DNA from 3 places in the Agromyces sp. NSFZ genome. Region 2 is predicted to be linked to each of the others. Evidence: predicted binding sites of a transcription regulator. Region 2 holds the regulator's gene; each other region holds the start of a gene.

Region 1 (7,370 bases), 1.7 Mb from region 2:
CGATGAGCGGCTTCGCCCCGAACCGGGCGAGCAGGCGAGGTGCGAGGAGCGTCATGCCGACGACGATGAGCACCGTCATCGGCAGGAGCGCCGCGCCCGACGCGAACGCGCCTGCGCCGAGGACGTGCTGCAGGTAGAGGTTCAGGAAGAACCACATCGGAACCCACGCGGCGCCGAGGAGGAGCTGCGCGAGGTTCGCCGCACCGAGCTGCGGTGTGCGGAAGATCCCGAGTCGCAGCAGCGGCTGGCGGCTCCGCGCCTGGATCGCGAAGAACCCGACGAGGAGCGCGGCGCCCGCGGAGAGCGCGACGAGCGTCTCGACCGACGCCCAGCCGGCCTCCGGCGCACGCACGACGCCGTAGACGACGGCGGCGAGGCCGAGCGTCGCCAAGACGGCGCCGCCGAGGTCGATGCGGCCTCGGCCGGATCGGACCCGCGGGAGGGCGAGCGGGGTGAGCGCGATGACGACGAGGGCGATCGGCACCGTCACGTAGAACACCCACGGCCAGCTCGCGTACTCGGTGAGCACGCCGCCGAGGAACACACCCGCGGTGCCGCCGATGGGGGCGGCCGCGCCGTAGACGGCGAACGCCTTGGGAAGGTCGGGGGTTCCGCCGAACAGCGTCATCAGGAGGGTGAGCGCTGCCGGGGCGATGAGCGCCGCGCCGGCGCCCTGCACGGCACGTCCGGCGATCTCCACGGCGGCGGTGCCGGCGGCGCCTGCGAGGACGGAGCCGAGCAGCAGCGTCACCCAGCCCGCGACGAACACGCGCCTGGCGCCGAACACGTCGGAGAGGCGACCGCCCAGGAGGAGCAGCCCGCCGAACGCGACGACGTAGGCGTTGAAGACCCACGACAGCGATTCGGGCGTGAAGCCCAGGGCGGCCTGGATGTCGGGCAGCGCCACGCCGATGATCGAGGTGTCCATGATGACGACGAACTGCGCGGCGGCGATCAGGGCGAGACCCAGCCAGCGGCGGGGCGCGGGCGGGCTCACGGATGGTGCTGGCATCAGAGGTGCTCCTTGTCTCGAGTGCGATGACGTTGGAGTTCGACAACGCAGTACCCGGGAGGGGTATTGCAGGCCTCTGTGGCGACGGCAGGATTCGACGCATCGATGGCAGGAATCCGTCGAGCGGACGCCGAACACGCGTCCTCGTTCCCCGCTCGGCCCCACTCCGCCGCCGATGGGCGGAACGCTCAGCCCAGCGACGCCTCCGAGTACCACGCGCCCGCTGCGTCCAGCAGATCGACGTCGGCACGATCGCCGAGGAGCTCCCAGCGCTGCAGCGACATCGGCACGTTGCCGTTGCGCCACACGAAGTCGTGGAACTCGCGCACCGAGAACTCGGCGCCGTCGAGCTGCGCGGCGACCGCGGCATCGGCGAGCATGCGCTGCACCTCGAGCTTGCCCACGTGGTACGCCATCGCGAGGCCCGGCGTCGCGACGTAGTACGACGTCTCCTCGGTCGCCGTCGCGACATCCATGGGCACCATCCGCACGAAGAAGTCGACCGCGTCGTGCAGCGAGAACTCGCCGGTCGCCAGGTTCACGTCGACCACGACCCGGAGGGCTCGCAGCCGCACGAAGTTGTGGACGATCGTTCGAGAGTGCGGGGCGTCCTCGAAGAGCCCCGCGGTGAGCATGAGCTCCTCGTTGTAGTGCGCGATGCCCTCGTTCGCGACCGAGTCGATGAAGTGCCGGCGCGCCGGATTCGGATGGGCCCACGACAACGCCAACTGCTGGGCGTGGGCGCCCTCGTGGATGATGCCGAGCCGTGGGTCGCGGGCGCTCGCGGCATCGAAGTACGGCAGGTCGGGAGAAGGCTCGGGCACGTACGACGTCGCGTCGTGCGCGACCCGTCGGATGCTCGTGAGATCGTCGGTGACGCCGAGGAACGCGACGGGCTCGAGGTACGCGGGCGTCGCCGCGAAGCGGTAGCGACGCAGCGACGCCAGCTGGCTCAGCAGGCCGGCGGCGTCGGAGAACGCGCGGACCTGCGCTTCGGCGGCCTCCTCGGCGGCGACCAGGGCCGCCGAATCGGCGGCGAGCGGCGCCTCGGGGAGGTCACGATGACGTGTACGCGACACGGCTTCGCCGACCACGCTGCGGTAAACGTCCTGCATGGCAGCCCGCACCAGCTCCTCGGGCTCGGCCGTGACGAGGGCGACGTGCCGCAGGTACCAGACGAACGCGTCGCGTCCGACGACCACGTCGGGCGCGAGGCGGTCGGCGGATGCCTCGAGCCACGTACGGTACCGCTCGAGCGCGTCGCTCGCGGCGGGTCGGGCTGCGGCGAGCGCCGCGGCGGTCGCGGCATCCGTCAGCGGCGAGAGCTCCTCGACCGAGTGCGCGAGCCGTGCTCCGATGCCCGCGAGCTCGGCGGCCGCGACGCGCGCGAGTGTGGCGACTCCTTGCCGCTCGAGGTTCGCGATCGCCCGGTCGACGGCCCCCGGAACCGCCTCGAGCACGCGCACGAGGTCGGCCTGCCGCGTCGCCTCGAACGGCGGCGGCGCGAGCAGCAGGTCGAACCAGGGACCCAGGATCTGCGACGTGAGGAACACGGCGTCTCGTTCCCAGTTGCGGAGCACGTCGAGCTCCCAGTGCACGCGGGCGAGCGCCGCGCCGAGCAGCCGGTGATCGACCTGAACTTCGACCGGAAGCGCCGCGAGCGCCTCGGCATCGATGTCGCGCCACCGCTCGGCGAATCCGCCGAGGGCGCTCCGGAACTCCTCGATCGCCGCCGGATCGAAGCGAGGCACCCACCCGGCGGGCCGTTCGACGCGAGGGATGTCGTCTGACGTGCGGAACGAGGTCGCGTCGCGCCACTCCCAGAAGTCGGTGGCGAGCTGGGCGAGGTTCGCGGCGGGCGACGTCATACGGGCCACGCTAGCCCCGCCCACCGACGCGTCACGGACGGATGCCGCGGGGCTCGGCCCGCGGCATCCGTTCGTGCTCGGTTCGTCAGCTCGACGCCGACGCCCCGGTCGTCACTTCCTTCTCGGCGTGCGGCGCACTCTGCACCTGCACCTTGCGCGGCTTGGCCTTCTCGCTCACCGGGATGACGACGCTCAGCACGCCGTTGTCGTAATGCGCGCTGATCGCGGAGGTGTCGAGGCCGTCGCCCAGGGTGAGCTGGCGCAGGAACGAACCGCTCGGGCGCTCGTGCGCGAGCCACTGCACGTCGGACTCGGAGCGCAGGGTGCGCTCGGCGCGGATCGTGAGCAACTGCCCGTCGACGTCCACGTCGATCGAGCCAGGGTCGACGCCCGGCAGGTCGGCCGAGAGCACGTAGTGGTCGCCGTCACGGTGCAGGTCGATCGGCATCATGCGCGGCGCCTGTCGGGTGTCCATCAGTCCCTGCGCGAGGCGGTCGAGGTCGCGGAACGGGTCCCAGTACACAGCCATGGCTTCTCCTCCTTGTTCGCTGCCGCGTTCGCGGCGGTGTGTCCAAGAGTTGAGTCCATCCGACTCAAGTAGGTTCAGATTAGCACTCTCGGGCAGAGAGTGCCAAGACCTGTTCGAGAGATTCCGGACGTCACTTGCGCCGCTCGGCCGGGCCGCGTTGACTGGGGCGATGCGCGTCGTCATCGCCGGAGGCCACGGCCAGATCGCCCTCATCCTCGAACGCCTGCTCGCCGACGCCGGGCACGAGCCGATCGCGATCATCCGCAACCCCGAGCACCGCCCCGACGTCGACGCGACGGGCGCTGCGGCGGTCGTGCTCGACCTGGAGGAGGCATCCGTCGACGAGGTCGGCCAGGTGCTGAAGAACGCGGATGCCGCGGTGTTCGCGGCCGGGGCCGGCCCGGGCAGTTCGGCCGCGCGCAAGTTCACCGTCGACCGGGACGCCGCCATCCTGCTCGCCGACGCGGCCGAGGCGGCCGGAGTCCCCCGGCTCCTCGTGATCTCGGCCATGAGCGCCGACCGGTTCGATCCCGACTCGCAGGACGTGTTCCAGCTCTACCTGCGTGCGAAGAGCGAAGCGGATGCCTCGGTGCGATCGCGCGACCTCGACTGGACGATCGTGCGACCGGGCCGCCTCACGAACGAGTCCGGCACCGCATCGGTGCGGGTCGGCGCCGCGCTGCCCGCGGGCTCGATCCCCCGAGCGGATGTCGCGGCGACGATCGCCGCGCTCCTCGAGACCGGCGCGGCGTCCCGCACGCAGTTCGACCTCGTGTCGGGCGATGAGTCGATCGCCGAGGCGCTCGCCGGGCTGACCCGCGGCGTCTGAGGCGTGGTCGGCGGCCGCCGACCGGATCCCGCGGGAGGATGACCGGATCCCACGGCACGGATGCCCCGCGCCATACGTGAGAATCGGGGGATGACCACGCGCACACCCCGGCACACGAGCTCCCTGCACCCGGCGTGGATCGTCGCCGCAGTCGCGTTCCTGGCGCTCGTGGGGGCGGCCGGCTTCCGCGCCGCGCCGGGCGTGCTCATGCTGCCGCTCGAGGCGGAGTTCGGCTGGACGCGCACCGAGCTCTCGACCGCGGTGACGGTGAATCTGCTGCTCTACGGGCTGATGGCCCCGTTCGCGGCCGCGCTCATGGCGCGGTTCGGCATGCGGGCCGTCACGAGCCTCGCCCTCGTGCTCGTCGGGGCCGGCGCCGCGCTCAGCATCTTCGCCACGGCGCCGTGGGTGCTCGTGCTCACGTGGGGCGTGATGATCGGCCTCGGCAGCGGATCGATGGCGCTCGTCTTCGCGGCCACGGTCGCCGACCAGTGGTTCGTCAGGCGCCGCGGCCTGGTGGTCGGCGTGCTCACGGCGGGCAGCGCGACGGGGCAGCTCGCGTTCCTGCCGCTCATCGCCATCCTCGTCGAGCAGCAGGGGTGGCGGCAGGCGTCGCTCCTCGTCGCCATCGCCGCGTTCGCGGTCGTGCCGCTTGTGCTCGTCTTCCTCCGGAATCGGCCGGCCGACCTCGGCACGACGCCGTTCGGCGCCGCCGACGACTGGACGGCACCGGCTCGCCCTCGCGGCAACGCCGCCCGGCTTGCCCTCACGACCCTCGCGCGGGCCGCGCGCAAGCGAACCTTCTGGGCGCTCGTGGCCGGCTTCGCCATCTGCGGGGCGACGACGAACGGGCTCGTCGGCACCCACTTCATCCCGGGCGCACACGATCACGGGATGCCGGAGACCACCGCGGCCGGCCTGCTCGCACTCGTCGGCATCTTCGACATCGTCGGCACCGTGGCATCCGGCTGGCTCACCGATCGCGTGAACCCGCGCATCCTGCTCGCGATCTACTACGCGGGACGCGGGGTCGGACTCGCCGTGCTGCCGTTCCTGCTCGGTGCGACCGTGCAGCCGCCGATCATCGTCTTCGTGGTCATCTACGGACTCGACTGGGTGGCGACCGTGCCGCCGACCGTCGCGCTCTGCCGCGAGGTGTTCGGGGCCGACGGCCCCATCGTCTTCGGCTGGGTGTTCGCGTCGCACCAGGTGGGCGCCGCGATCGCGGCCACCGCCGCGGGGCTCGTGCGCGACCACACGGGAGATTACACGATCGCGTGGTTCGGCGCGGCCGGGCTCTGTGCGGTCGCCGCCGTCGTGAGTGCGTCGATCCGGCGCGTCCCCCGGATCGAGCCGGTGGGCGAAGCGGCCGGGCCGATCGAGCGCGTGGCACCGAGCGAGCACGCCGGGCCGAGCGAGCCCGCCGAGCCGGTGGAGCCCGCGCGCGGCTAGCCTTGGCGCATGCGCATCACGGCCACCTTCCGGGCGACGACTCGGGTGCCGCTGCTGCAGGTGCTGAAGTCGGCCGTCGCGACCATAGCCGCCTGGCTCGTCGCGGGCTGGGTGGTGCAGGGCCAGTTGCCGGTGTTCGCGGCGATCGCGGCGCTGCTCGTGGTGCAGCCGAGCGTGAACCAATCGTTCGGCAAGGCCTTGGAGCGCTCGATCGGCGTCATCCTCGGAGTGCTCGTCGCGTCGGGGCTCTCGCTCCTGCTCGGGCAGAGCACGTGGGTCATCCTCGTCGCGATCGTCGTCGCGATGCTCGTCGCGTGGGCGCTGAAGATGACGCCCGTGACCAGCAACCAGGTGGCGATCAGCGCCATGCTCGTGCTCGCGCTCGGCGCGTCCTCGCCCGAGTACGCGCTCGACCGGGTGTTCGAGACGCTGATCGGCGCGGCGATCGGCATCATCGTGAACGCGCTCATCGTGCCGCCGGTGGCGGTGGCCCCGGCTCGGGAGCAGCTCGCGCGGCTCGGCGGCGAGCTCGCGGCATCCGTCGACCGTCTCGCCGACGCGCTCGGCGAGGCCCGCTCGCGCGCCGACCTCGAGGGGCTCATGATCGAGGCGCGACTGCTGCGCCCGATGCGGGATGCCGCGGATGCCGCGATCGTCGCCGGCGAGGAGTCGCTCACCCTGAACCCGCGTCGCTCCGCGCACCGCGGCGAGCTGCGCCGGTTGCGCGAGCTGCTCACGAAGCTGAGTCCGATCGTGACGCAGCTGATCGGGATGACGCGTGCGTTCGCCGACCACTACGACGAGACGCTGCACGACGAGCCGACGGTGCGCGCCATCGCCGAGCAGCTGCGCCGGGTGGCGCACGACGTTCGTCTTGCCGTGCGCGTCGCGGAGCCCGAGGCCGAGCCGCTCACGTCGGAGATGCCGGCGCTGACGTCGGCGCTCGTGGTCGCTCCGCCTGCGTCGGGGCACTGGATCCTCGTCGGGTCGCTCATGGAGGACCTGCGACGGATTCGCGAGGAACTCCGCGCGGACTGATGGGCACCGGGGCGCCCCCTGCATAGGCTGGCACTGCGACACGACCGGGGATCCACGAGACGACGGCAGGAGCGGTGATGACGACGTCAGCGGCGGAGGGACGGCGAACGGGCGGCGATCTGGCCCGGCAGCTCACGGTGGCGGTGAGTGCCGTGGTGGCCGTGGTGGGGGCCTTCATCGGGTCGGGCGCGGCCGGCGGCACGCCGATCCAGGATGCCGCGGGCGGCGCCCTCGCGGCCGATGCGACGCTCATCGCCCCGGGCGGCGCGGCGTTCGGCATCTGGTCGGTCATCTACTTCGGCTTGCTCACCTACGCCGTCTGGCAGTTCCTGCCGGCGCAGCGCGCCAACGTGCGGCACCGTCGGGTCGGCTACCCGATCGCGGCGTCGCTCGTGCTCAACGCGGCGTGGATCCTCAGCATCCAGTTCGACCTGCTCTGGCTCAGCGTGCCCGTGATCGTCGTGCTGCTCGTGGTGCTCGTCTACGCGTTCGCGCAGTGCCTGGAGTACCCGGCTCGGAATGTCGTCGATGCGATCGTGACCGACGGCACCGTCGGGCTCTACCTGGGGTGGGTGATCGTCGCGACGGCGGCGAATGTGACGGCGGCGCTCGTCGCGGCAGGCTTCGACGGCTGGGGCATCC
Region 2 (7,370 bases):
GTCAGCAGCAGCAGCTCGTCGGAGAGCGGATGCCCCGCCGTCTTCGCCTGCGCCTCCGCGACCTGCGGGCACAGCACGACGTCGCCGAGCAGTCCGGCCGGCGTGGGCTGGTCCTCGGTGCCGGGCCGGAGTTCGTCCATCGGGAAGCTCAGCACGTCGGTGGGGCCCGGCTCGTCCATCCACTGCACGTGCAGCTGCTCCATTGCGCCCTCGTCGACGAGGACGATCGCGAGCTCGGCGTCAGGGTGCACGTGCATGGCGTCGAGCGCGTAGACGGCGAGCCGCTGCAGTGCGCCCTCGTCGACCTGGACGCCCGACTCGTTGTTGACCTCGATGCTCATGCCTTGCCGCCCTTCCGCGGCAGGTGGTCGCGCGGGGCGTTGCCGCGCCGCTCCGCGCGGTTCGCGAACTCGCGCGCCTGCTCGCGCTCGAACCGCTGCGCCTGCGAGCGCTGGTCGAACTCGGTGTACGCGTCGACGATGCGGCTCACGAGCGTGTGCCGCACCACGTCATCGCTGGTCAAGCGAGCGAAGTGGATGTCGTCGAGGTGCTCGAGGATGCGCGTCACGATGCGGAGCCCGCTCGAGCCGCCGGGCAGGTCGACCTGGGTGATGTCGCCGGTGACGACCATCTTCGAGCCGAACCCGAGGCGGGTGAGGAACATCTTCATCTGCTCCGGCGTGGTGTTCTGGGCCTCGTCGAGCACGACGAACGAGTCGTTGAGGGTGCGGCCTCGCATGTAGGCGAGCGGCGCGACCTCGACGGTGCCCGAGGCGAGCAGCCTCGGCACGAGCTCGGGGTCCATCATCTCGTTGAGGGCGTCGTAGAGCGGCCGCAGGTAGGGGTCGATCTTCTCGGTGAGGGTGCCGGGCAGGAAGCCGAGCCGCTCCCCCGCCTCGACGGCGGGACGCGTGAGGATGATGCGGTTCACCTCCTTGCGCTGCAGCGCCTGCACGGCCTTCGCCATGGCGAGGTAGGTCTTGCCCGTACCGGCGGGGCCGATGCCGAACACGATCGTGTTCTCGTCGATCGCATCGACGTACTGCCGCTGGCCCTCGGTCTTCGGTCGGATCGTCTTGCCGCGTGCCGAGACGATGACCTGCCCGAGCATCTCGCTGGGCTTGGAGTTGGGGTCGGCTTCGAGCATCCGGGCGGAGCTCCTCACTTCGGTCGGTGTGGGGTCCTGGCCGCTGCGCACGAGCTCCAGGAGTTCTTCGATGAGGCGGCGGACGCGCAGTCGCTCCTCGGTCTCGCCGCGGATGGCGATCTCGTTGCCGCGCACGTGCACCTCGACGCCGGGATACTCGCGTTCGATCGACGAGAGCAGGCGGTCCTGCGGTCCGAGGAGCCGTACCATGGCGATGCCGTCGATGTGGAGCCGGTCCTCATCGTCGCGAACCTGCCGCGGCGCTGCGGGCCCCGTCTGGGCCTCGGAATCCTGCGGGTCAGCCGGCAAGCGACGCCTCCTCGAGGCCGCCCGCGAGCACGTGGGCGTGCACATGGAACACCGTCTGTCCGCCGCCGGGGCCCGTGTTGAACACCAGTCGGAAGTCGCCGTCGGCGAGCCTCGCCGCGACCTCCTGGGCCACCTGCACCAGCTCGGCGAGCAGGCTCGGGTCGCCGGCAGCGAGTTCGACGACGTTGCGGTACTCACCGCTCTTCGGTGCGACCACCACGTGCACCGGCGCCTTGGGTGCGATGTCGTGGAACGCCATCACCCGATCGGTCTCGGCGACGAATCGCGCGGGGATCTCGCGGGCGGCGATACGCTCGAACAGGGTCGGCCCGGTGCGCGAAGCGGTCATCCTCCCATCGTAGCGACGGATGCCTCACCACCGCCCGAGCGCGACGTTGAGCACCGCGATGGCGGCCGGCCCGGCGGTCGAGGTGCGCAGCACGGATGCCCCGAGCCGCACGGGTTCGGCGCCTGCGGCGACGAGCCGCTCGAGCTCGGCGGGCGCGATGCCGCCTTCGGGGCCGACGACGAGCGCGAGGTCGCGGCCGTCGGGTCGGAGGTCGGTGAGGGCCGCCGTCGCGGTGGGCTCGAGCAGGAGCATCCGCGCGTCGCCGAGCCGGCCGGCGAGTTCGGCGGTGGTGGTCACCGGCAGCACCTCGGGCACGCGCGAGCGGATCGACTGCTTGACCGCCTCGCGCACGATGGCGGCCCAGCGCAGTCGCCCCTTCTCGGCCTTCGGGCCCTCCCAGCGCGACACCGACCGGGCGGCCGCCCACGGCACGACCGCGTCGACGCCGAGCTCGGTGGCGGCCTGCACGGCGAGCTCGTCGCGATCACCCTTGGCCAACGCCTGCACGAGCGTGATGCGCGTCGCCGGCGCCTCCTCGACGAGGATCTCGTCGGCCTCGAGCACGAGCTCGCGGGCATCGGTCGATGCGACGACGCCGTGCACCACGGTGCCCCGGCCGTCGCCGATGGCGATGCGCTCCCCGGCTCGCACGCGGGCGACGGTGACCGCGTGCCGCGCCTCATCACCGGTCAGCGCGACCGCGTCACCCGGCGCGACGCCGGCGAGGTCGAGCGACTCGTCGAGGTAGAGGTGGCTCACCGCGACATCCGTCAGCCCAGGAAGCGGTCGCGGAGCCGCGCGAACAGACCCTGCTGGAAGTGGCTGAGCTGCGGCGCCGGCGCCTTCTTCGATGATGCGAACTGGTGGATGAGGTCGCGCTCCTTCGAGGAGAGCTTCGTGGGCGTGACGACCTGCACGCCGATCTTCAGGTCGCCGCGGCCGGCGCCGCGGAGCCTCGTGACCCCGCGGTCCTTGACGGTGAGGATCTCGCCGCTCTGCAGGCCGGGCCGGAGCTCGACGTCGACGTCGCCGTCGAGCGCCTTCACCGTCGTGTTCGTGCCGAGGATCGCATCGGTCATCGCGACCTCGAGGGTGCAGAGCAGGTCGTCGCCGTTGCGGCTGAAGACCTCGTGGCCCCGCACCTTGATCTCGAGGTACAGGTCGCCGTTCGGGCCACCGGCCGGACCCGCCTCGCCCGAGCCGGGCATCTGCAGCCGCACGCCCGTGTCGACGCCGGCCGGGATGTCGACGGGCACCGTGCGCCGCGCGCGCACGCGACCCTGCCCCTGGCAGGTGACGCACGGCGTCGCGATGATGGTGCCGTACCCGCGGCACGTGCCGCAGGGGCTCGACGTCATGACGTTGCCGAGGAGCGAACGCACCGAACGCTGGATCGAGCCGGTTCCGCCGCAGATGTCGCAGGTGACGGGCGACGTGCCGGGCTGGCAGCAGGAGCCGTGACACGTCTCGCAGATGACGGCCGTGTCGACGTCGATGTCGCGATGCGTGCCGAAGATGACCTCGTCGAGGCCGACCTCGACGCGGATGAGCGCGTCCTGGCCGCGCTCGCGTCGCGACCGGGGGCCGCGGCTCGCCTGCCCCGCGCCGAAGAACGTCTCGAAGATGTCGCCGAACCCGCCGAAGCCCTGATCGCCGAAGCCGCCGCCGCGGCCGCCCAGGTCGTACTGCTGGCGTTGCTTCGGATCGCTCAGCACGTCGTAGGCGTGAGTGACCTCCTTGAAGCGCTCGGATGCCTCGGCGCCGGGGTTCACGTCGGGGTGAAGCTCTCGGGCGAGACGTCGGTACGCCTTCTTGATCTCATCGGGGGTGGCGTCGCGCGAGACGCCGAGGACCTCGTAATGGTCGGCCACGGAGGGGCTTGTCCTTTCGATTGCCGGATGCCGGTCGGAACGACGGGCGGCGGATCAGCTCTCGCCGAGCGTGCGGGAGAGATAGCGGGCGACGGCGCGAACGGCCGCCATGCTGTTGGAGTAGTCCATGCGGGTCGGGCCCACGATGCCGAGTCGGGAGACGTCGCGCCCCGGGATCTCGAACGCACTCGACACGACCGAGGTCTCGCCGAGGCCGAACGGCGCGTTCTCGCGTCCGATGCGCACGACCACGGAGTGCTCGTCGGTGGCCATCTCGCCGAAGAGGCGCAGCAGCACCACCTGCTCCTCGATCGCCTCGATGACACTGAGGATGGAGCCGGGGAAGTCCTGCTCGGTGGCCACGAGGTTCGCGGCCCCGGCCACCACGAGCCGGTCGGGGCGCTGCATGCGCGCCTGGTCGGCCAGGGTCGCGGCGAGCGTGTGCAGCACCTCGGCGTGGCGGCGGTCGACGCTCTCGATCTCGCCTGACAGCGCCTCCGCGGCATCCGCCATCGTGCGGCCCCCGGCCGCGCCGTTGAGCCGCGCGCGAAGGTCGGCGAGGGTCTCGTCATCGACGGGGTGCTCCACCTCGGCGAGGCGCTGTTCGACCTGCCCGGAATCGGCGATGAGGATGCACAGCACCCGCGTCGGCGAGATCGAGACGAGCTCGACGTGCCGCACGCGGGCACTCGCGAAGCTCGGATACTGCACGACGGCGAGCTGCTTGGTGAGCTGCGACACGAGGCGCACGGTGCGCGCGAGCAGTTCGTCGAGGTCGCTCGATTCGCCGAGGAAGGTCTCGATGGCCTGTCGCTGCGCGGAGGTCAGCGGACGGATCTCGGTGAGCTGGTCGACGAAGACCCGGTAGCCCTTGTCGGTGGGGATGCGACCGGAGGAGGTGTGCGGAGCCGCGATGAGCTCCTCCTCCTCGAGGAGCGCCATGTCGTTGCGGATCGTGGCGGCCGACACGCCGAAGGCGTGCCGCTCGACGATCGTCTTCGAGCCGACGGGCTCCCGGGAGGCGACGTAGTCCTGCACGATCGCGCGGAGCACGGCGAGGCTGCGTTCGGAGACCATGACCCTCGCTTCCTCTCGCTTAGCACTCCCTGTATCCGACTGCCAATACTACCGCGACATCCTTCAAAAGAGGCCGTTGCCACCGCTCGCCACGCGGCGATACCGTATGGGTACTCCGCGGGTCCCAGCAGCGATCATCCCCCGTCGCGCCCACGCGGCTCCACCGTGAACCCCCTGAAAGGCATGCCATGACCGACCCGAACCTCCCTGCGTCCGATCCCAACGCCGCACCGTCGCCGCAGCCCGCCGCGGCCGCACCCCTGTCGCCCGAGCAGGACATCCAGTGGGGCTCGTTCGCCCACCTCGGCGGCATCCTCGGCTTCATCCCGGCCCTGATCATCTGGCTCGTCTTCAAGGACCGCGGCACGTTCACGAACACCGAGGCGAAGGAGGCCCTGAACTTCCAGGTCACCCTGGTCTTCGGCTACGTGATCGCGGCGATCCTCATGATCGTGGTGATCGGCGCCTTCCTGTCGTGGGTCGTGTGGATCCTCGGCGTGGTCTTCTCGATCATCGCCTTCCTCCAGGCCAAGGACGGCAAGCACTACCGCTACCCGTTCGCGATCCGCCTCATCAAGTAATCCGAACGTAAGTTTCGCCCGCCGTGGGGGCGTCCTACTCCCGTGGCGGCCGTCGCTGTGCCAGCATGAACACCGAAATGAGTCTCGCCGCGAGGACGAGCCCGAACGAGGAGATCTGATGTCCGACACCCCCACCCCGCCCCCGCCGCCGCAGAACCCGTACGAGCAGAGCCCCGCGCTCAGCCCGAACGACGAGAAACTGTGGTCGACGCTGATCCACATCGGTGGCATCTTCTTCGGCTTCATCCCGGCGCTGATCGGCTACCTGATCCTCAAGGACAAGGGCCCGTTCGTGCGCGCGCACACCGCCACGGCGCTGAACTTCCAGATCACGATGACGATCGCCTACGTGGTCGGCTCGATCCTGACGTTCGTCATCATCGGCATCTTCATCCTCATCGCCGTGTGGGTGATCGTGATCATCTTCAGCATCATCGCCGCGATCAAGGCCAACCAGGGCCAGCCGTACTCGTACCCGCTCACGATCAAGTTCGTGAGCTGAGAGGCGTCAGTCCTCGAGCAGGCGCCTGACCACGGCGTCCGCGAGCAGCCGCCCTCGCCTGGTGAGTGTCAGCCCACCGGCGAGGGCGGCTTTCGCGTCCACCATGCCATCGGCGATCAGTCCGGCGACGGCGCGACGGCCGCTCGGCGCGAGGGAGGCGATGTCCAGTCCCTCGCGGATGCGCGTGGCGAGCAGCACCCGCTCGGTCTCACGCGTCGACGCGACGAGCACCTCGCGGCCCACCGCGGGCGAGTGACCGGCGGTCACCCGGTCGGCGTACGCCGACGGATGCTTCGCGTTCCACCAGCGCACCCCGCCCACGTGGCTGTGCGCACCCGGGCCGACGCCCCACCAGTCGTCGCCTCGCCAGTAGCCGAGATTGTGTCGTGATCGGTGCTCGGCCGCCGTGGCCCAGTTGCTCACCTCGTACCACGTGTACCCCGCCGCGTCGAGCAGTTCGTCGGCCAGGTCGTACATGTCCGCCTCGAGATCATCGCTCGGCTGCGCGAGCTCTCCTCGTCGGATCTGCCGGGCGAGCTTCGTGCCGTCCTCGACGATGAGCGCGTAGGCGCTCAGGTGATCGGGGCGCTGGGCGATCGCGGCTTCGACGCTCAGGCGCCAGTCGTCGAGCGACTCCCCCGGCGTGCCGTAGATGAGGTCGAGGCTCACGTCGAGACCGGTATCCCTCGCCCAGCCGACGACGAGCGGCACGCGCTCGGGGTCATGGGTCCGGTCGAGCGCGGCGAGCACATGCGGCACGGCCGACTGCATGCCGAAGGACACGCGCGTGAACCCCCCTTCGGCGAGCGTCGCGAGGTACTCCGCGTCGACCGAGTCGGGGTTCGCCTCGGTGGTCACCTCGGCGCCGGGGGCGAGCCCGAACTCGGCGCGCACGGTCGCAAGCATCCGCACGAGGTCGTCTGCGGGCAGCAGCGTCGGCGTGCCGCCGCCGAAGAAGACCGTCTCGGCGAGGCGTTCGGGGACTCCGGATGCCTCGAGCACGCGCCGCGACATCCGCAGCTCGCCGATGGCATGGTCGGCGTAGTCGACCTGCCGGACGCCGCGCAGCTCGCTCGCGGTGTACGTGTTGAAGTCGCAGTACCCGCAGCGCACCCGGCAGAACGGCACGTGCACGTAGACGCCGAATGCGCGCTCGTCGGCGCCGAACGCGGCCGACGGCGGGAGGAGCCCGTCGAGCGGCGCCGGATCGCCGAGCGGGAGCGCCGACGCCATCAGGTGTAGGCGGGATGCAGGGCGCGGAGCTCGGTACGGGTGAGCTCGCGGCGCTTGCGGCGCTGCGTCGGCGCGACGCCGCGGGTGTCGAACATCGACCGGATGGTGAGCCATACGCCGTCGTCGTCGCGGTGCTCGAGGATGAACGACTCCTCGCCGCTCTCGGGACCCTCGGCGGTCGTGCCGTAGGCGAATCCGACGCGCTTCGGCTCGTCGATCACGTAGACGACGAGCACCGGGGTGCGATGGGTGAGGATGCGCCCCTTGCGCACGAGCGTGGCGGTCATGCCTGCGGCGATGT
Region 3 (7,370 bases), 1.3 Mb from region 2:
TGAGCGGATGCCGCGTCGGAACGCGTGCATCCCACCGTCGCCGCAGGCCGCGGCGACGAAATCCACAGCATCGAGGGGACACACGAACGTGACCGATCCGAACCTTCCCGACCAGCCGGGCTCCGTGCCGCCGTCGCAGCCGGCGCCGCCCCCGGCCGCCCCGGCCCCGGCATACGGCAGCGCACCGGCCGCACCGGCCGCACCGGCGTACGGGCAGACCGCCCCGTCTGGCGCGAAGACGAACACGCTGGCGATCGTCTCGCTCGTCGCCTCGCTCATCGGCCTCGCCACGGGCATCGGCTTCCTCGTCGGCATCATCTGCGGTCACATCGCGCTCGGCCAGATCAAGAAGACGGGCGAGCAGGGCCGCGGCCTGGCCGTGGCCGGCCTCATCATCGGCTACATCGGCATCGTGCTCGCCATCATCGGGACCATCCTGTTCTTCGCGGTGTTCGCCGCGTTGTGGCAGGGCGGGTACATCACCACCTACTGATCGCCGATTCCTCGACTTCGCGAAAGGCGAACACCATGAGCGACCCGACCACCCCGCGCGAGCCCGAGCGGCCCGACGAGCCCACGGTTCCGAACCCCGAGGAGCCGATGGTTCCGACGCCCGAGGAGCCCGCCCTCCCGACGCCCGAGGAGCCCACGGCTCCGACGCCCGAGGAGCCGACGTTCCCCTCCGAGCCGGAGCCGGGCTTCCCGGCGCCGTCGGAGCCCACCTACCCCGGCATGCCGTCGGCCCCCGAGACGCCCGGGGTGCCGGGTGCGCCCGAGGTGCCCTCGGCGCCCGAGCCTCCCGCTCCGCCGGCACCGCCCGCTCCGCCGTCGACCCCGAGCTACGGGGCGTCGACCCCGCCTCCGCCACCGCCCCCCGGCGCCTACGGGGCACCCGTCGCGGCCGCAGGAGCATCGCAGCCCGGTTCCGGGCAGCCCGGGTACGGCCAGCCCGGCTACGGTCAGCCCGGGTACGTCGCGCCGGCCTACGGCACCACGACCGCGGCGAAGCCGACGCCCGTGCTGAGCCTGATCTCGCTCATCGCGGGCATCGTCGGCCTCGTCGGATTCTTCGTGGTGTTCATCCCGATCGTCGGCGGCATCATGCAGCTCATCATCCCGGCCGCGGCCGTCGTGCTCGGTTTCCTCGGCAAGAAGAAGGAGCCCGCCGCCAAGGGGATGTGGCTCACCGGCATGATCCTCGGATTCGTCGGCCTCGCCATCGGCCTGCTCTCGATCGTCCTCTGGAGCATCGCCTTCGCCAGCACGTCGTTCTACGACTACTCGTACTGAGCGTGCCCGAGGTCGAGTGATGTCTGATCGCGAAGGGGTCCCGCCCGACGGCGGGGCCCCCTCACGTTCTCCGGGCCCGTCGCCTTCGGCAGACCCCTCACGTTCGCCGGGCCCGCCCGAGGCGACGACGCCGGATGCAGCGGGTTCGCGACCGCAGCCCGAGCCGGTCATCCCGGTTGCCGCGCCGCCGTCGGAACCGACGCTTCGGGCCGATCCCGCCGTGCGCGAATTCGACGTGCCGTTCGATACGGGCGAACTGCGCGGGCTGCCCACGGGCCAGCTGCTCGTGGTGCACCGCCCGGCGCTCGGTGGCGAGGCATCCGCCGCCGTCGAGGAGGAGACCCAGCAGCGTCGCGTCTACAGCTGGGTCGCCGCGCTCCTCGGCGCCATCGGAGCGCTCGCGTCGCTGTTCGTCGGCTGGATGCTGCCGCTCTCGATCGCGGCCCTCGTGTTCGGCGTGCTCGGCCTGCGTCGTGAGGCGGAGGGCCGCATGCTCGCGTTCGTCGGCATCGGCACCGGCATCGCCGGGCTCGTCTTCTCCGCCGTGTGGATCGGCTACTACGCGATCGTCTTCGGGGCGCTGCCGAGCTGAGCTCCGGCCGATCGCGGCAGGGCAGCTTCCGCGACGTCGCCGTCGCCGTCGCCGTCGGTGGCGAGCGCCGGCGTCAGAGCCGCTCGACGAGCAGCGCCACGTGCCGACCCGCCTCGCGGGTGAGCACGATCGTCGCCGTCTCGTCACCCCGGAGCTTCAGCCGCGTGCGCAGTGCGGCCGGGTCCACGTCGACGCCGCGCTTCTTGATCTCCAGCGTGCCGATGCGGCGGGCGGCGAGCGCCTGACGCAGCTGGCGTTCTTCAGCGGGCAGGTGCTCGAGCACGCGGAAGCCGCGCGTGAAGGGCGACTCGAAGGGCGCGTCAGCCGTGAAGTAGGCGATGCCGGGGCTGATCATCCACGCACCGTTCGCGCGGGCAAGGTCGCCGATGAGGCGGGCGCGGATCACCGAGCCGTCGGGCTCGTACAGGTAGTCGCCGATCGGCCCGACCGGCGCGTCCTCGCTGTCGGCTCCGGCGGTGAGCTCGGCGGCGCGGTCGTCGCGGATCACCAGTGCCGCGCGCCGGATGCCGGGCCGCGCGACGCTTCCCATCCAGACCCCGAGCTCCACCACGTCGCCGTCGACCGACACCCACTGGGCCTCGGCGTCGGGGGGGATGACGCCGCGATCGGTGCCCGGTCCGAGCTTCACCCCGACGGGCAGGCGATCGGCGAGGCCGAACGCGAAGTCGAGGCTCGGCGAGTAGTCCGCGGCATCCGCCAGCCGTCTCGTGGTGCCGCCCGCGGTCGTGCGGCGTGCGGGGTCGAGCCACGCGCCGCCGATGCCCCCGAGCGGCACGTCCTCGGCGCGGGCGTGCAGCACCCGCACCTTCGGGAATGGCGTGAGGTTGTAGGCCGCGATCGCCGCCGTCACCTCGTCGGCATCGGCCGCCGTGACCTCGAGGTCGACCGCGGCAAGGGCGAGTGCGTCACCACCGATGCCGCAGCCGAGGTCGGCGACATGGCCGATGCCGGCTCGCGAGAATCGGCCGGCGTGCAGGGCGGCGACCTTGAGCCGCGTCGCCTGTTCGAGGCCGGCCTCGGTGAAGAGCATGCGGGAGGCGAACTCGCCGAACTTCGCGCGCGCCTTCGCTCGGAGCTTCGACTGGCTGAGGACCGTCGCGACGAGGCCAGGCGGATGACCCTCCTGACGGAGTGCGGCGACCGTGCGCACGATGTCCGCCTTGGTGTCCCAGTCGGGCAGCCCGTCGAGCAACCGGAGGCCCTCGGGGGAGAGCAGTTCGACGAGCTCGGCACGGTTCACCCGGCCACGCTAGCACTGAGCCCTCGGTCCCTGAGTCGTCGGTCCCCGAGCTCGTCGAAGGGGGCTGGCACTCACGTTGCACGAGTGCCAAATCGCCCCTAGACTCGCTTTAGCACTCTCGCAGTGAGGCTGCTAATCAGTCTTCGTCAAGACAGTTTCTTCAACTAGAGAAGGGGTCAACCGTGTCGGTTTCCATCAAGCCGCTCGAGGATCGCATCGTCATCAAGCAGGTCGAGGCAGAGCAGACCACCGCGTCGGGTCTCGTGATCCCCGACACCGCCAAGGAGAAGCCCCAGGAGGGCGAGGTCGTGGCGGTCGGCCCCGGTCGCATCGACGACAACGGCAACCGCGTCCCGCTCGACGTCGCCGTCGGCGACAAGGTCATCTACTCGAAGTACGGCGGCACGGAGGTGAAGTTCGGCGGCGAGGACTACCTCGTCCTGTCGGCCCGCGACGTGCTCGCGGTCGTCGTCCGCTAGTCGATACGCGACACTCGACACGAGTCCACCGAGGCCCGGATGCCCATGCGGCATCCGGGTCTCGTCGCATCCATGGCCGAACACCGGCGTATCGTGGACCGGTGTCGAATCGCCCGGAATCCGAGACTCCAGCCCCGCTCGCCTCGAACGGTTCCGTGAGCCGGTCGGGGCTCGCGTTCGCGATCGCGGCGTACGGGCTGTGGGGCTTCCTGCCCGTCTACTTCATCGCCCTCGCACCGTCGGACCCCTTCGAGATCGTCGCCTGGCGCGTGCTGCTCTCGCTCGTCTTCTGCGCGTTCCTCATCGTCGTGACCCGGGCCTGGAAACCGTTCGCCGCGCTCATGCGCGACCGGCGCGTCGTGCTCATCATGGGCCTGGCCGGCCTGCTCATCTTCGTGAACTGGCAGACCTACGTCTTCGCCGCGCTCACCGAGCAGGTCGTGGAGGCCGCGCTCGGCTACTTCATCAATCCCATCGTGACCGTCTTCCTCGGCGTGCTCGTGCTGCGCGAACGCCTCAACGCGACGCAGTGGGTGGCCGTCGGCATCTCGATCGTCGCCGTCGCCGTACTCGCGGTCGGGTACGGGCAGTTGCCGTGGATCGCCCTCGTGCTCGCGTTCTCGTTCGGCTTCTACGGGCTCATCAAGAAGCGCGTCGGTCCGAAGGTCGACGCGGTGTCGGGCCTCACCATCGAGACGATGTGGCTCGCGCCGCTCGCGGTCGTCCAGCTCGTCTTCGTCGCGATGACGACGGGCCTCACGATCGGCACCGTGAGCGCGTGGCACACCGTGCTCCTGCTCATGGCCGGCGCCGTCACCGCCGTGCCCCTCCTCCTGTTCGCGGCGGCTTCACGGCGGCTCCCGCTCATCTACATGGGATTCATCCAGTACTTCGCGCCGTTCATCCAGTTCCTGGTCGGCGTCGTGGTGCTGGGCGAGCCGATGCCGCTCGAGCGGTGGATCGGGTTCGCGCTCGTCTGGCTCGCTCTGGTGGTGCTCACGTTCGACCTCCTCCGCGGCGTGCGGGCCACGCGTCGGGCGGCCCTCGAGCCGATCTGACGGGCGAGGATCGGCTTCCGAAGCTCGACCCGCGCGATGGCGGAATCTCCCGAAAGACGCCGTCTCGACGCCGATTCCGTGCGTCTTCGGCCGTGAAGGTGTCGGTGAGGTAACGATTCCGGTGGCGTTACACGGTTGTGACCGCGGCGACTTGTTTCCGCCATGGGGGCGCAATACTGTCAAAACCACGGCGTCAGCAGACGCTGCTTTGTGTACCAATCCTTCAGTCCCAAGGAGCAACATGAGCGTATTCGCGAAGGCCACGGCCTCGCGCTCGGCTCGCGCAGCATGGACGGGAATCGCCCTCGCGGGCGTCAGTGCCCTCCTCCTCACCGCGTGCAGCACGAATGCCCCGGCCCCGGCCGAATCGGAGGAGCCGGCCGAGTCCGGCGACGCCCTGCCGGTCGAAGCCGGCGAGCGTGACCTGACCCTCAAGATCGGCACGATCCTTCCGCAGAGTGGAACGCTCGCCTTCCTCGGGCCGCCCGAGGAGGCCGGTGTCGCGCTCGCGGCTCAGGAGATCAACGAAGCCGACCTGGGTCTGACCATCGAGGTCGTCTACCGCGACTCCGGTGACACCACGACCGATATCGCGACCGTCTCGGTGACCGACCTCCTCTCGCAGGATGTCTCGGCCATCGTGGGTGCCGCCTCGTCGGGTGTCTCCTTCACGGTCATCGACCAGATCACGGCGGCCGGCGTGGTGCACTTCTCGCCGGCGAACACGTCGCCCGACTTCACCGACTACGACGACAACGGCCTGTACTTCCGTACTGCCCCGTCCGACCTCCTGCAGGGTGAGGTGCTCGGCAACCAGATCGCCTCCGACGGCGCATCGACGCTCGGCATGCTCGTCCTGAACGACCCCTACGGCACCGGCCTCGCGGCCGCGACGAAGGAGGCCTTCGAGGCGGCGGGCGGCGAGGTCGTCGCAGAGGAGCTCTTCAACACGGGTGACTCGAACTTCGACGCGCAGCTCTCGGCCATCAAGGCCGCGAACCCCGACGCCGTGGCGGTCATCACGTTCGACGAGGCGAAGGTCGTCGTGCCGGCGCTCGTCGGTTCGGGCTACCCGGGCAACCAGCTGTACTTCGTCGACGGCAACCTGGCCGACTACAGCGCGGACTTCGCGCCTGGCCTGATCGCCGGCTCGAAGGGCACGCTGCCCGGTCCGAAGCTGGAAGACGACTTCCGTGAGCGCATGCTCGCCGTCGACCCGAACCTGGCTGACTTCAGCTACGGCCCCGAGTCGTACGACGCCACCATGCTGATCGCCCTCGCGGCGTTCGCGGCGAACAGCACCGAAGGTGCCGACATCGCCGAGTACCTGCGCCAGGTGTCGGGCGGCTCGGGCGACGGTGAGAAGGTCTCGACCTTCGCCGACGCCGCGGCGCTGCTCGCCGAAGGGGAGCAGATCGACTTCGACGGAGCATCCGGCCCGATCACCCTCGACGAGAACGGTGACCCGACCGAGGCGACCATCGGAATCTACGAGTACGGCGAGGACAACACGTACACGCGTATCAACTAGTACGCCTCCCGTGGAAGGGCCCCGGCTTCGGCCGGGGCCCTTTCGTATGCCCGGCCGGCGGGGGCTGCGCCGGCGCGCCGCCTGCGCGCCCGCTGGGCCTCTGCTGCGCCGGTGCGCCGACTTCACGCCGTCTGCGCCAGCTGAAGTGGCGCACACGTGGCGCACGTGGCGCATACCGAGAGCGTTCCGCGCTCCTGGCGCGTGCGGGTGGGTCCCACCGGTGCCAGCCCCGGGCGGCGCGCGGGCGGCGCCAGTGCGCCAACTTCACGCCGTCTGCGCCGGCTGAAGTGGCGCACACGGGGCGCTCCTGGCGCACACCGGGAGCGTTCCGCGCTCCTGGCGCAGCGCAGGGGGAACGACGAAGGGGGCGGATGCCGCAGCATCCGCCCCCTTTCGCGTAGTCGGATCAGTCCTGGCCGAGGGTGCCCAGATAGAGGCCGATGACCTTCGGGTCGTTCAGGAGGTCGCGGCCGGCGCCCGTGTAGGCGTCGCGACCCTGGTCGAGCACGTAGCCGCGGTCGCAGATCTGCAGGCACCGACGGGCGTTCTGCTCGACCATGATGGTCGTGACGCCGGCGCGGTTGATCTCCTTGACCCGCAGGAACGCCTCGTCCTGACGCACCGGCGAGAGGCCGGCCGACGGCTCGTCGAGGAGCAGCACGTGCGGGCCCATCATGAGCGCACGAGACATGGCGACCATCTGGCGCTCACCGCCCGAGAGCGATCCGGCGCGCTGGCCGAGCCGCTTGCCGAGCTCTGGGAAGATGTCGGTCACGAACTCGAGCCGCTCCTTGAGCCCCTTGGGCTTCTGGTAGAGGCCCATCTCGAGGTTCTCCTGGATCGTGAGCGACGGGAACACGTTGTTCGTCTGCGGCACGAAGCCGACGCCCTTCGCCACGAGCTTGTTCGCCTTGAGGTTCGTGATCTCCTCGCCGTTCAGGCGGATCGCGCCCTCGCGCACCTTCACAAGTCCGAAGATCGACTTCAGGAGCGTCGACTTCCCGGCGCCGTTCGGGCCGATGATGCCGATGAGTTCGCCCTGCCTCGCCACGAGGGAGCACGAGTTCAGGATGTTCACGCCGGGAAGGTATCCCGCCGTGACGTTCTCGACCTCGACGACCGCGTCGGCGGGCCGGTCGAGGACCGCGTTCGCGGTCGG

Evidence for each region. Region 2 encodes HrcA, which represses chaperone genes, less so after heat shock. Its sites were predicted from a motif close to TTNGCACTCGNNNNNNNCGAGTGCNAA; they were not measured.
Region 1: the regulator HrcA is predicted to act here: its motif matches at 3,489-3,515, upstream of ACVFI9_RS17445 (Hsp20/alpha crystallin family protein).
Region 3: the regulator HrcA is predicted to act here: its motif matches at 3,208-3,234, upstream of groES (co-chaperone GroES).

What each region holds. Positions count from the first base shown of each region.
Region 1 covers NZ_CM149585.1:3,674,880-3,682,249, forward strand. The annotation lists gene ACVFI9_RS17435 (MFS transporter) at 1-1,012, opposite strand, end outside; gene ACVFI9_RS17440 (DUF885 family protein) at 1,201-2,880, opposite strand; gene ACVFI9_RS17445 (Hsp20/alpha crystallin family protein) at 2,966-3,409, opposite strand; gene ACVFI9_RS17450 (NAD(P)-binding oxidoreductase) at 3,579-4,238, shown strand; gene ACVFI9_RS17455 (MFS transporter) at 4,329-5,690, shown strand; gene ACVFI9_RS17460 (FUSC family protein) at 5,700-6,728, shown strand; gene ACVFI9_RS17465 (tryptophan-rich sensory protein) at 6,806-7,370, shown strand, end outside.
Region 2 covers NZ_CM149585.1:1,991,647-1,999,016, reverse strand. The annotation lists gene ybeY (rRNA maturation RNase YbeY) at 1-341, opposite strand, end outside; gene ACVFI9_RS09495 (PhoH family protein) at 338-1,357, opposite strand; gene ACVFI9_RS09490 (histidine triad nucleotide-binding protein) at 1,446-1,805, opposite strand; gene ACVFI9_RS09485 (16S rRNA (uracil(1498)-N(3))-methyltransferase) at 1,830-2,564, opposite strand; gene dnaJ (molecular chaperone DnaJ) at 2,576-3,676, opposite strand; gene hrcA (heat-inducible transcriptional repressor HrcA) at 3,731-4,753, opposite strand; gene ACVFI9_RS09470 (DUF4870 domain-containing protein) at 4,942-5,334, shown strand; gene ACVFI9_RS09465 (DUF4870 domain-containing protein) at 5,453-5,836, shown strand; gene hemW (radical SAM family heme chaperone HemW) at 5,843-7,069, opposite strand; gene ACVFI9_RS09455 (DUF1990 family protein) at 7,069-7,370, opposite strand, start outside.
Region 3 covers NZ_CM149585.1:3,292,394-3,299,763, reverse strand. The annotation lists gene ACVFI9_RS15580 (DUF4190 domain-containing protein) at 89-493, shown strand; gene ACVFI9_RS15575 (DUF4190 domain-containing protein) at 529-1,290, shown strand; gene ACVFI9_RS15570 (hypothetical protein) at 1,511-1,882, shown strand; gene ACVFI9_RS15565 (class I SAM-dependent methyltransferase) at 1,956-3,143, opposite strand; gene groES (co-chaperone GroES) at 3,326-3,622, shown strand; gene rarD (EamA family transporter RarD) at 3,724-4,680, shown strand; gene ACVFI9_RS15550 (ABC transporter substrate-binding protein) at 4,922-6,211, shown strand; gene ACVFI9_RS15545 (ABC transporter ATP-binding protein) at 6,618-7,370, opposite strand, start outside.